2 regions of the Streptomyces sp. NBC_00663 genome follow, and region 1 is predicted to be linked to the other one. Evidence: predicted binding sites of a transcription regulator. Region 1 holds the regulator's gene; the other holds the start of a gene.
What was found. Region 1 encodes HspR, which represses chaperone genes until heat shock. Its sites were predicted from a motif close to TTGAGNNNNNNNNNCTCAA; they were not measured.
Positions count from the first base shown of each region.

Region 2: lon (endopeptidase La) is a predicted target of HspR. The motif match lies at 4,565-4,583, and genes of this name have one in related genera.

Region 1 is NZ_CP109027.1:4,512,172-4,518,146, forward strand. Features, by position in the region: gene OG866_RS20550 (DUF4352 domain-containing protein) at 1-295, shown strand, start outside; gene OG866_RS20555 (sugar ABC transporter substrate-binding protein) at 282-1,367, opposite strand; gene OG866_RS20560 (fibronectin type III domain-containing protein) at 1,685-3,631, shown strand; gene OG866_RS20565 (heat shock protein transcriptional repressor HspR) at 3,717-4,169, opposite strand; gene dnaJ (molecular chaperone DnaJ) at 4,177-5,361, opposite strand; gene grpE (nucleotide exchange factor GrpE) at 5,398-5,975, opposite strand, start outside.
Region 2 is NZ_CP109027.1:3,188,590-3,194,564, forward strand. Features, by position in the region: gene OG866_RS45235 (toll/interleukin-1 receptor domain-containing protein) at 1-430, opposite strand, end outside; gene OG866_RS14295 (MarR family winged helix-turn-helix transcriptional regulator) at 469-963, opposite strand; gene OG866_RS14300 (lysozyme) at 1,214-2,038, shown strand; gene lon (endopeptidase La) at 2,122-4,542, opposite strand; gene OG866_RS14310 (GNAT family N-acetyltransferase) at 4,719-5,369, shown strand; gene OG866_RS14315 (GNAT family N-acetyltransferase) at 5,468-5,975, shown strand, end outside.

The sequences.
Region 1 (5,975 bases):
CCACACCTACGAGTCGGCCCGGCAGCGCATCGCGGGCGTCACCGGGGACCGGGCCAGGCCCGACTCCTTCGCGATGGCGGTGCGCCGCCAGTCGGAGACGGTACGGCTGGGCGGCCACACCCTCATGGAGGTCGAACTCTGGTACGACGTCCCGAAGGGTGCGAAGGTCACCGGTCTGAAGGTGTCCGGCGACAACGACCCGACCAGCTTCACCAGCACCAAGCCCGTCGGGCGGGCGCCGGACGGGGTGTTCCTCCCCATGACGCCCGCCGGGCCGACCGTCAGTTCAACTTGATCGCGGCGCAGGCCGAGGCGATCTTGGCGGTGCAGATCTGCTTGACGGTGTAGATGCCGTCGGCGACGACCGTGCGCTTGATGTTGGACTGCGTCAGCGCGGACACCGACACCAGCTGGGCCGGGATCTCCTTGTCGGTGGGGCTGTCGACGCGGTCCTGGGTGAGGGAGTCGAACAGGATGCCCTTGCCCTGGACCTTCGCCACGGCCATCTCGGCGGCGGCCTCGGCCTCCAGCGGGTAGGACTTGTAGACGCTCATGTACTGCTCGCCGGTGACGATGCGCTGCACGGCGTCCAGTTCGGCGTCCTGGCCGGTGATGGGCGGCAGGTCGGTCATGCCCGCCTCCTCCATCGCCTCGATGGCGGCGCCGGCCATGGCGTCGTTGGCGGAGTACACGGCGGCGATGTTGTCCTTGCCGATCGCGGAGATCGCGGCGGCCATGTCCTTCTTCGCGGTGGCCGGCTTCCAGCCGTCGACGTCGTACTTCTCGGAGATCGTCACCTTGCCGTTGAGCTCGGAGAGCGCGCCCGCCTTGAACTGCCCGGCGTTCGGGTCGGAGGGCGAGCCGTTGAGCATCACGATCTTGTCGGAGGTGTCGAGGCCCGAGCCCAACGACTCGATGAGCGTGCGGCCCTGCACCTCGCCGACGAGTTCGTTGTCGAAGGAGACGTACGCGTCGATGGGGCCCTCGGCGAGCCGGTCGTAGGCGATGACCGGGATACCGGCGGCCTTGGCCTTCTTCACCATCGGGGCGATGGCGTGCGAGTCCACGGCGTCCAGCAGGATGACGTCGACCTTGTCGTCGATCATCTTCTGCATCTGGGTCGCCTGCTTCTTGGCGTCCGCCTCGCCGTTGGCGTAGACGGTCTGGCCCAACTTCTTCGTGAGCTCAGAGACCTTCTTCTGAATGATCGGGTAGTCGAAGTTCTCGTAGCGCGTGTTGGTCGTCTCCGGCATCAGCACGCCGACGGTGACGTCGTTGCCCTTGGTCGGACTCGCGTCCGCACTGTCCCCCGACACTCCCAGGGCCCCGCAGGCGGTCAGCGACAGGGCCATCGAGGACGCGGCCATGCAAAGGGCGATACGACGCATTGCGGTGCTCACTTCTGGTGCCTTCCGGACGCGGGCGCAGCATTGCGACCCAGATGACTGAAAAGCCAACGCGGCGACGCCCCCCAGCGTCAAGCAGAACCACTTAACGAGTGCGCAACGCCACTCTCCGTCTGTCTTGTGAAGACATCACGCAACCGCCTCCAAACGCCCTTTACGGACCCTCCATTCAAGCGGAGCCCCGGGGGAGGCGAAGATCCGTACAACCAACTCCATTCCTCGCGAGTCGTGATCAAGACAGCTGCTGTCGGCCGTTCCCCATCCGTTCAGAGGATCGAATGAACCCAGCCAGACGTACGACGATCACGTCCGTCGCCGTGCTCGCCGTCACCGGTGGTCTGCTCACCACGACCACGGCCCCCGCGTCCGCCGCCACGACCTGTGCGTCCCCGGTCTTCAAGCGCCAGTTCTTCGCGAACACCGCCTTCTCCGGCACCCCGAGGAAGACCGACTGCGACACCACCGTCGAGCAGAGCTGGGCCGGCGCCCCCGCCTCCGGTCTGCCGTCCGACAACTTCGGTGTGCGGTGGTCCGTGACAAGGGACTTCGGCTCCGGCGGCCCGTTCGCCCTCGCCGCCTCCGGGCTCGACGGGATACGGGTCTACGTCGACGGCACCCGCAAGGTCGACCTGTGGAAGAACACGTCCACGACCGTCTCCAAGACCGTCAACGTCACCGTCCCCTCCGGCAAGCACACCCTCCGCGTCGACTACGTCAACTGGACCGGCGCCGCCAAGGTGAAGTTCGCGTACACGCCCCGTACGTCCGCCACGGTCGACAAGGTCAAGCCCCTTGTCCCGACGGGCACTTCGCTCACGTACGACTCCGCGACCGGCAAGGCCAAGCTTGCCTGGGCGAAGAACAAGGAGATGGACCTCGCCGGGTACAAGGTCTACCGGCGGCTCAAGGGCACGTCCTTCGGCAGTAGCCCGCTCGCGACGACCACCGCCACCTCGTACAGCGACACCCCGCCGGCGACCGGCGCGACGTACTACTACGAGGTCCGCGCGTACGACAGGGCGGGCAACGTCTCCGCCGGCACCGCCGATCAGCCGGTCGGCACCCCCGACCGCACCGCCCCCGACGCGCCCACCGGGCTGTACGCGAAGGTGGGTCCGGGAGCGGTGACGCTGGCCTGGGACACCAACGGTGTCACGGACACGTACCGCGTGTACCGGGCGACCGCGCCAGGGGGGCCGTTCACGCGGATCGCCGACGGGCTCGACAGCGCCTGGTACCGGGACACCGGGGCCGATCTGACCGGGCGGCTGTACTACCGCGTCACCGCGGTGGACCCGGTCGCCAACGAGTCCGCGCCGTCCGCCGTGGCCGACACCGGCGAGCCTGACACCGCCCCGCCCGCCCAGGTCACCGATGTGACGGTGGAGGGCACCACGGCGGGCAACGCGGTGCGCTGGCAGGCCTCGTCCGACGACCGCCACGTCAACCACTACGAGGTGTGGGCCGCGCCCGACGGCGCGTGGGACCCCGACGGACCGGAGACCGTCTTCGGCCTCTCGTTCAACGACCTGCGCGCGGAGGCCGGAGTCCCGCTCACCTACCGCGTCCAGGCCGTCGACGACTACGGCAACCTCGCCCCCGTCTCCGCCCCGGTCACCGCGACCCGCCCGGCCCCGGGCGCCGTGGCGGCCCCGACCGGCGTCCAGGGCACGCCCCTCGACAGCGCCACCGAGCTCACCTGGGCCTCCGTCACCGACGCCAAGGGCTACCGGGTCTACCGGCGCACCGACCGGAACGCCGCCTGGACCCGGCTCGGGGACCGCCCCACCACCGCGCCGCGTTACTCCGACACCGAGGCGCTGGCCGTCGCCGACGACTACTACGTCGTCGCCCTCGACGCCGAGGGCCGTGAGTCCGCGCCGTCCGAGTCCGTCCAGGTGTGGCGGGAGACCCCGGCCACGCCGACGGCTCCCGTCGCGCCGACGATCACGCTGTCCGCCCCGTACAAGGAGTGCACGGCCAACGACTGCGCGCCGCACGGCGGCACCGGTGTTCCGCTCACGGTGACGCTGCACCACGACCGGCTGCTGTCCGGGTACACGTACCGCTTCTACGGCACCTCCGACACCGGGTACATGACCATCGAGGATTCGACGGTCACCTGGACTCCGCCCGCGCCGGGCTTCTATGTCTTCGAGGTGCGCGCGATCGACTACTACGGCCGCAGCGGCTCGTTCGCCAAGGTCACCTTCATGGTCGGATGAGGCGCGTGCCCGGCCTCCAGCAACCGCTGAGTCCATGAGAAGGGGCCCGGAGGGTGAACCTCCGGGCCCCTTCTCATGGATGTGTTCAGTCCTTGGCCTTCTTCGGCCGCCACACCACCAGCGCGCTGGTCTGCTGCACTTCCTGGTACGGCACCAGGTCGCGTCGGTACGACGCGTGCACCGCCGCCTCCCGCTGGCGCATCGTGGCGGCGGCGCCCTCCAGGGCCGCCTCCATCTCCGCGACGCGGGACTGGAGGGCCGCGACCTGGTTCTCCAGTTCGATGATGCGCTTGATGCCGGCCAGGTTGATGCCCTCGTCCTGCGACAACTGCTGGACGGTACGCAGCAGTTCGATGTCACGGGCCGAGTAGCGGCGGCCCCGGCCGGCGGTGCGGTCCGGGGAGACCAGGCCGAGGCGGTCGTACTGGCGAAGGGTCTGCGGGTGCAGGCCGGAGAGCTGGGCCGCCACCGAGATGACGTAGACCGGGGTCTCCTCGGTCAGTTCGTACGGATTGCGTCGACGGCCGGTCCCATCCATGGCTCTCTCATGCTCCCTTCGCGGCCTGGAACAGCTCCGCCCGCGGATCCTCGTCCGCGGTCGCCTCGCGATACGCCTCCAGCGCTTCACGAGCCTTCCCCGTCACGTCCTTGGGGACACTCACCTCGACGGTGACCAGGAGATCGCCGCGGGTGCCGTCCTTGCGGACCGCGCCCTTGCCGCGGGCGCGCATGGTGCGGCCGTTGGGCGTGCCGGGCGGCAGCTTCAGCGTGACGGGCGGGCCGCCCAGGGTGGGAACCCGGACCTCGCCGCCGAGGGCCGCCTCCGCGAACGTCACCGGGACGGTGACCGTGAGGTTGTCCTCCTTGCGGCCGAAGACCGGGTGCGCGTCCACGTGGACGGTGACGTACAGGTCGCCCGCGGGGCCGCCTCGTTCACCCGGCGCTCCCTTGCCGCGCAGGCGGATGCGCTGGCTGTCCGTCACCCCGGCGGGGATGCGGACCTGCATGGTGCGCGAGGACTTGGCGCGACCGCTGCCCTTGCAGTCCATGCAGGGGTGCTCGGCGATGAGACCGCGGCCCTTGCAGTCGGGGCAGGGGTCGGTGAGCGAGAAGCCGCCGCCCGAACCCCGCGCCACCTGGCCGGTGCCGACGCAGGTCGGGCACACGCGCGGTGTGCCGTTCTTGTCGCCGGTGCCCGAACACGCCTTGCAGGGGGACTGCGAGGACATCCGCAGCGGGACCGTGGCCCCCTCGATGGCCTCGGTGAAGCTCAGCGTGACCTCGGTGTCGATGTCCTGTCCGCGCCGCGGCTGCACCCGGGTGGTGCCCCCGGTGCCGCCGCGGTTGAACAGGCCGCCGAACACGTCGCCGATCCCGCCGCCGAAGCCGCCGGAACCCTGGCCGCCGCCCTGGGCGCCGCCTCCGAAGAGGTCGCCCAGGTCGAAGTTGAAGGAGCCGCCGCCCGCGCCCGGCCCCGGGCGGAAGCCGCCGTTGCCGAAGAGGGCGCGGGCCTCGTCGTACTCCTTGCGCTTCTTGGGGTCACCGAGGATGTCGTTCGCCTCGGAGATCTCCTTGAAGCGCTCCTCCGCCTTGACGTTGCCCTTGTTGGCGTCCGGGTGGAACTCGCGGGCGAGCTTCCGGTACGCCTTCTTGATCTCGGCCTCGGTGGCGTCCTTGGGGACGCCGAGGACCTTGTAGTAGTCCTTCTCGATGAAGTCCTTGGTGCTCATCCCCGACGTCCCTCCTTCCGGTCAGAGACCGTGACCTCAGCCCTCTTCAGAGCTGGTGTCCTTGTCCTCGGCGGCCTCGGAGGAGCCCTCCTCGGCCTTGACGGTCTGCGCGCCCGGCTGCGGTTCGGCGACGGCCACCCGCGCGGGGCGGATGGTGCGCTCGCCGATGCGATACCCCGGCTGGAGGATCGCCACGCAGGTCGTCTCGGTGACGTCCGGCGCGTAACTGTGCATCAGGGCCTCGTGGATCGTCGGGTCGAAGGGCTCGCCCTCCTTGCCGAACTGCTGGAGACCCATCTTCGCCGCGACGGTCTCCAGCGACTCACCGACGGACTTGAATCCGCCGACGAACTCGCCGTGGTCCCGGGCGCGGCCGATGTCGTCGAGCACGGGCAGGAGTTCGGTCAGGAGGTTCGCGATGGCGATCTCCTTGACCGTGATCCGGTCCCGCTCCACGCGGCGGCGGTAGTTCTGGAACTCGGCCTGGAGCCGCTGGAGGTCCGCGGTGCGCTCTTCGAGCGCCTTGCGGGACTGGTCCAGCTGGGCGGTCAGACCGGCGATCTGTGCGGTTGCGTCCCCGGCCGGGGCCGCCCCCTCGCCGTTCGACGAGGGTG
Region 2 (5,975 bases), 1.3 Mb from region 1:
CCGGCCAGGAAGAGCGTGGGGATGGACCAGTCCAACGCAGGCCGCCAGTTCGGTGGCGTAGGGGTCGGTGACCGCCTCGGTCATGGCCAGCACGCTCGGCACTCCTCGACCCAGCAGCTCCCGGGCCAGCCCTGCCCTGGCCTCGGCCGCCGCGTCCTCGACGGCGGGTTCCGGTGCCTGTGCGGTGGATGGGGGTCACCACGGCCACCACCGCGGCGGAGCTCGCCAGCCCCTCCTGCAACCGCATGGGCACCAACTGCCCGCCGACCATCTCCCAACGGTCGAACCAGACCCTCAACCCGAGCCGCTGAAGATTCTCCGCGAGCGCGACGGGCCACTCCCCGTCGCCGTGTGCGTAGGAGAAGAAGACGTCGTACCGCTCGGCCCCGGCTAGGGCGCCACCAGGGCACCGGCACTCGTAACGGCCCAATTCCCCCTACGAGGTGCGATGTACCGCCGGCCGGCCGCCTATTTCTCCATGCCCAGGTTCAGTTGGTTCAGCAGCCGGGCCAGTTCCGAGACCTCCCGCGGGTCCCAGTCCGCCAGCCGCCCCGCATACCGAGCCCGCCGAGCGTCCCGTACCCGCCCCACCCGTGACCGCCCCTCCTCCGTCAACTCGACCAGCCACGCCCGCCCGTCCGCCGGATCGGGTGCGCGGGTGACGAGGCCGAGGTCTTCGAGGGCCCGGAGCTGGCGGGACATCGTCGCCTTGCCCACGCCGATGTACGCGGCGAGTTCCGTGGCCCGTTGGCGGCCGTGCTCGTCGAGGCGGACCAGGAGGCCGTACGCGGAGGACTCCAGGTCCGGGTGGACCTCGCGGGCCATCTCGCCCTGGTTGGCGCGGGCGCGCCGGAGCAGGACGGTCAACTCCCGTTCCAGTGCCAGGAACTCGGGCTGGTCCACACCACTCCCGGGCAGGGCGGAGCCGGCTCCGCTTCCGCCGCCGTTCGCGTCTTCGTGCACGTCAGTCCCTGCCTCGGTTTCCGGGTCGTGAAAGTTTCCGCCAAATGCCGTCATCGCCGCAGCTCGGTCAGTATTTCGCAGGTCAAGACCAACGGCAGCCCCCAGCCCCTCTTCCCCCGCGCTCTTCTACGTGCGTAGCTTCTTTACCAGGCACTCGCTGGCATGACCACGCCAGGACGTACACGAGAACACCCCCCACACCCCCAGTTCAGTTCCGGCACGTCCCCCCACCGAGCCTCCGGAGGCACGCATGCCCGTGCGCAGACCCAGACTCAGACCCAGACCGGTCCGCCTGTTCCTCACCGCCCTCGTCGCGACCCTCCTCGCCGCCGTCTCCCTCCCCACCACCGCTTCCGCCGCCGACACCCCCGCCCGCGGCTCCGCCTACATGGGCATCGGCGTCCTCGCCCACGACGGCCAGAACGGCACCCCGCGCGACACTCGTGCCGCTCAGACCGAGGGCGTGGACGTCTCCAGCCATCAGGGCAACGTCGCCTGGTCCACGCTGTGGAGCAGCGGGGTGAAGTGGGCTTACGCGAAGGCGACCGAAGGGACGTACTACACGAACCCTTACTTCGCCCAGCAGTACAACGGCTCCTACAGCGTCGGCATGGTCCGCGGCTCCTACCACTTCGCCACCCCGGACACGACCGGCGGCGCCACCCAGGCCGACTACTTCGTCGACCACGGCGGCGGCTGGTCCCAGGACGGCAGGACGCTGCCCGGCGCGCTCGACATCGAGTGGAACCCGTACGGCGCCTCCTGCTACGGCAAGACGCAGAGCGCGATGGTGACGTGGATCCGCGACTTCCTGAACCGGTACAAGGCGCGGACCGGCCGTGACGCCGTCATCTACACCGCCACCACCTGGTGGACGGAGTGCACGGGGAACTACGGCGGGTTCGCCACCGCCAACCCGTTGTGGATCGCGCGGTACGCGTCCACCGTGGGGACGCTGCCCGCCGGATGGGCCTACCAGACCATCTGGCAGTACACCTCCTCCGGGCCGACCGTCGGCGACCACAACAAGTTCAACGGGGCTCTCGACAGGGTCGTGGCGCTCGCCAACGGATGAAACACAGTGAAGGCCCGGGCCTCTCTCTTGAGAACCCGGGCCTTCATCTCATCCGGTCGCGTCCGTCACGCCGCGACCGGAAGTCACGCCGCCACCGGAACCTCCGGCGTCGCCCCGGCCGTCGCCGGGGACAGCGCCAGCTCCAGGACCTGGCGGACGTCGGTCACCGGGTGGACCTCCAGCTTGTCCAGCACCTCCGACGGGACGTCGTCCAGGTCGGCCTCGTTGCGCTTCGGGATGATGACGGTCGTGACGCCCGCCCGGTGCGCGGCCAGCAGCTTCTGCTTCACACCGCCGATGGGCAGGACCCGGCCGGTCAGGGACACCTCGCCGGTCATCGCCACGTCCGTGCGAACCTGGCGTCCGCTCAGCAGCGATGCCAGGGCCGTCGTCATCGTGATGCCCGCGCTCGGCCCGTCCTTCGGGACCGCGCCCGCCGGGAAGTGGATGTGCACGCCCCGGTCCTTCAGGTCGGCGACCGGCAGTTCGAGTTCGGCGCCGTGCGAGCGCAGGAAGGACAGGGCGATCTGCGCGCTCTCCTTCATCACGTCGCCCAGCTGACCGGTGAGGGTCAGCCCCGCCGCGCCCGTCTCCGGGTCGGCCAGGGACGCCTCGACGAACAGGACGTCACCGCCGGCTCCGGTCACCGCCAGGCCGGTCGCCACGCCCGGCACCGCCGTGCGGCGCTCGGCCGGGTCCTGGGCGGACTCGGGGACGTGGTGCGGACGGCCGATCAGGTCGCGCAGCTCCCCGTCCGTCACGGTGAACGGCAGCTTGCGCTCGCCGAGTTCGTGCTGGGCGGCGACCTTCCGCAGCAGCCTCGCGATCGCCCGCTCCAGGGTGCGGACGCCCGCCTCGCGGGTGTACTCGCCGGCGAGCTTGCGCAGCGCGCTCTCCTCCAGCGTGACCTCGTCCTTGTCGAGGCCGGCCCGCTCCAGCTGGCGCGGGAGCAGGTGGTCACGGGCGATGACGACCTTCTCGTCCTCGGTGTAGCCGTCCAGGCGGACCAGCTCCATACGGTCGAGCAGGGCCTCCGGGATGGCCTCCAGGACGTTCGCCGTCGCCAGGAACACCACGTCGCTCAGGTCGAGTTCGACCTCCAGGTAGTGGTCGCGGAAGGTGTGGTTCTGCGCCGGGTCGAGGACTTCGAGGAGCGCCGCGGCCGGGTCGCCGCGGAAGTCGGAGCCCACCTTGTCGATCTCGTCCAGCAGGACCACCGGGTTCATCGACCCGGCCTCCTTGATGGCCCGCACGATCCGGCCGGGCAGCGCGCCGACGTAGGTCCGCCGGTGGCCGCGGATCTCCGCCTCGTCGCGGACGCCGCCGAGGGCGACACGGACGAACTTGCGGCCCATGGCGTGCGCGACGGACTCACCCAGGGACGTCTTGCCGACGCCGGGAGGCCCTACGAGCGCCAGTACGGCACCGCCGCGCCGCCCGCCGACCACACCGAGCCCGCGGTCATTGCGGCGCTTGCGCACCGCCAGGTACTCGGTGATCCGCTCCTTCACGTCCTCCAGGCCCGCGTGCTCGGCGTCGAGCACGGCCTGGGCGCCCTGGATGTCGTACGCGTCCTGCGTGCGTTCGTTCCACGGGAGTTCGAGGACGGTGTCCAGCCAGGTGCGGATCCAGGAGCCCTCCGGGGACTGGTCGCTGGACCGCTCCAGCTTGTCGACCTCCTTGAGGGCCGCCTCGCGGACCTTCTCGGGCAGGTCGGCGGCCTCCACCCGGGCGCGGTAGTCGTCGGACTCCTCGGCCGCGTCCTTGGCGTCGCCGTTGAGCTCGCGCAGTTCCTTGCGTACGGCTTCCAGCTGGCGGCGGAGCAGGAACTCGCGCTGCTGCTTGTCGACGCCCTCCTGGACGTCCTTGGCGATGGTCTCGGCGACGTCCTGCTCGGCAAGGTGGTCGCGCAGCTGCTGGGTGGCGAGCTTGAGGCGGGCGACCGGGTCGGCGGTCTCCAGCAGCTCGACCTTCTGCTCGGTGGTCAGGAAGGGCGAGTAGCCGGAGTTGTCGGCGAGCGTGGAGACGTCGTCGATGGCCTGGACGCGGTCCACGACCTGCCAGGCGCCGCGCTTGCGCAGCCAGGCGGTGGCAAGGGCCTTGTACTCCTTGACCAGTTCGGTGACATGGCCGGGCTGCGGCTCGGGAACCGTCTCGTCGATCCGCGTGCCCTCGACCCACAGCGCCGCGCCCGGGCCGGTGGTCCCGGCGCCGATCTGCACACGCCCGCGACCGCGGATGAGCGCGCCCGGGTCGCCGTCGGCGAGCCGGCCGACCTGCTCGACGGTGCCGAGGACACCGGTGCTCGCGTAGGTGCCGTCGATCCGCGGCACCAGCAGGACCTTGGGCTTCCCGGGCTCGGAACGGGCGGCGGCCTGGGCGGCCTCCACCGCGGCACGCACATCGGCGTCGTTCAGATCGAGCGGGACCACCATTCCGGGCAGCACGACCTCGTCGTCGAGCGGCAGCACAGGCAGAGTGAGCGGTGTGGACGTCGAAGCCATGATCTCCCCTTCGGCACTCAAGTTGAGCTATGCCGACTCAATGCACGTGAGCCCCTGAATGTTCCCCCAGGCGCGTTCGCTGTGAGCGATCACGTCTGTCGGGCTGCGTGACGGGCCACGTATCGTCCACAACGGTAATAGCCGAAGAAGCATTCCAACTGTTACGGGGAGATGTCGTGGACGAGACCGTGCGGGCCTGGGTGGACGGGTGGGTCGTCTCGCGCGGGGCCGCCCCGCCGGTGCTGGAGCCCTGGGGCTGCACGATCGACATGGGCATGGACGGACACGTCACCCGGCACGTCCTCGGCGCGATCGGCGAGGGCGTCGAGGCGGCGGCCGTACGGAAGGTCGCCGAGGCGGTGACCGGGGCCGGGGTCTGGCTCAAGGCGTTCCGGCATCCGGCCGTCGTCTCCGGCTGGCTGGACGACCGCTGGTGGGTCGACCCCGAGCCCGGCTATCTGATGACGCTCCCCCTCACCCCGGCGACCGCCGAGGTGCCCCCGCTCCCGGAGGGTTACCGGCAGCACACCTGGTCGCGCGGCGGAGTCGTCCGCACCATGGTCGCCGGTCCCGACGGCTCCTGGGCGGCCCGCGGCCAGCTCGCCCCGACCGGCGTCACCGCGGTCGCCGACCAGATCGCCACCTCCCCCGCCCACCAGCGCCGCGGCCTCGCCACCCTCGTCATGCGTACCCTCCAGCGGGCGGCGCTGGAACAGGGGGCGGAACGATGCGTGCTGGCGGGCACGCCCGCGGGAAGGGCGCTGTACGCGTCGCTGGGGTGGTCGGTGTCGGCGGTGCTGACGAGCGCGAAGTACACCGGGAACTGAAACAGGCGGCGGGGAAAAGAAGTTGCCCCGTCCCCGCGCCCGCGTACGTTCACCCCGTGACCGATACACAGACCTACCTCGCCGCCTACGACGACCAGATGCGCGGTGTGCCGCCCACCCCGCCGGCCGGGGTGACGTACGACAAGGACGGGCCGCTGCTGCGGATCGTCGGGCAGTTCCGGGGGTTCCTGAGCGGGCCGCGCGACCTCGGGACGGACGGCGCGGAACTGGACCGGCTGATCGCCCGGCAGCGGGACTTCTTCGCCGCGCGGGGTGAGGCGGTGGAGTGGAAGACGCGCGCCCACGACACCCCCGCCGACCTCACCCGGCGACTCCGCGCCGCCGGGTTCGTGCCGGAGGACCGGGAGACGGTGCTGATCGGGCGCGCGGCCGAGATGGCCGTACAGGAGTCCGTGCCGCCGGACGGGGTCACCCTGCGGCGGGTGACCGCCGACGCGGACATGCGGCGGATCGCCGCCATGGAGTCGGCCGTGTGGGGGCAGGACCGGGGGTGGCTCGCCGACGATCTCATCGGCCGGGTCGCCGCCGCTCCCGACGAGATCGCGGTCTACGTCGCCGAGGCGGACGGCGAGGTCGTCGCCGCCG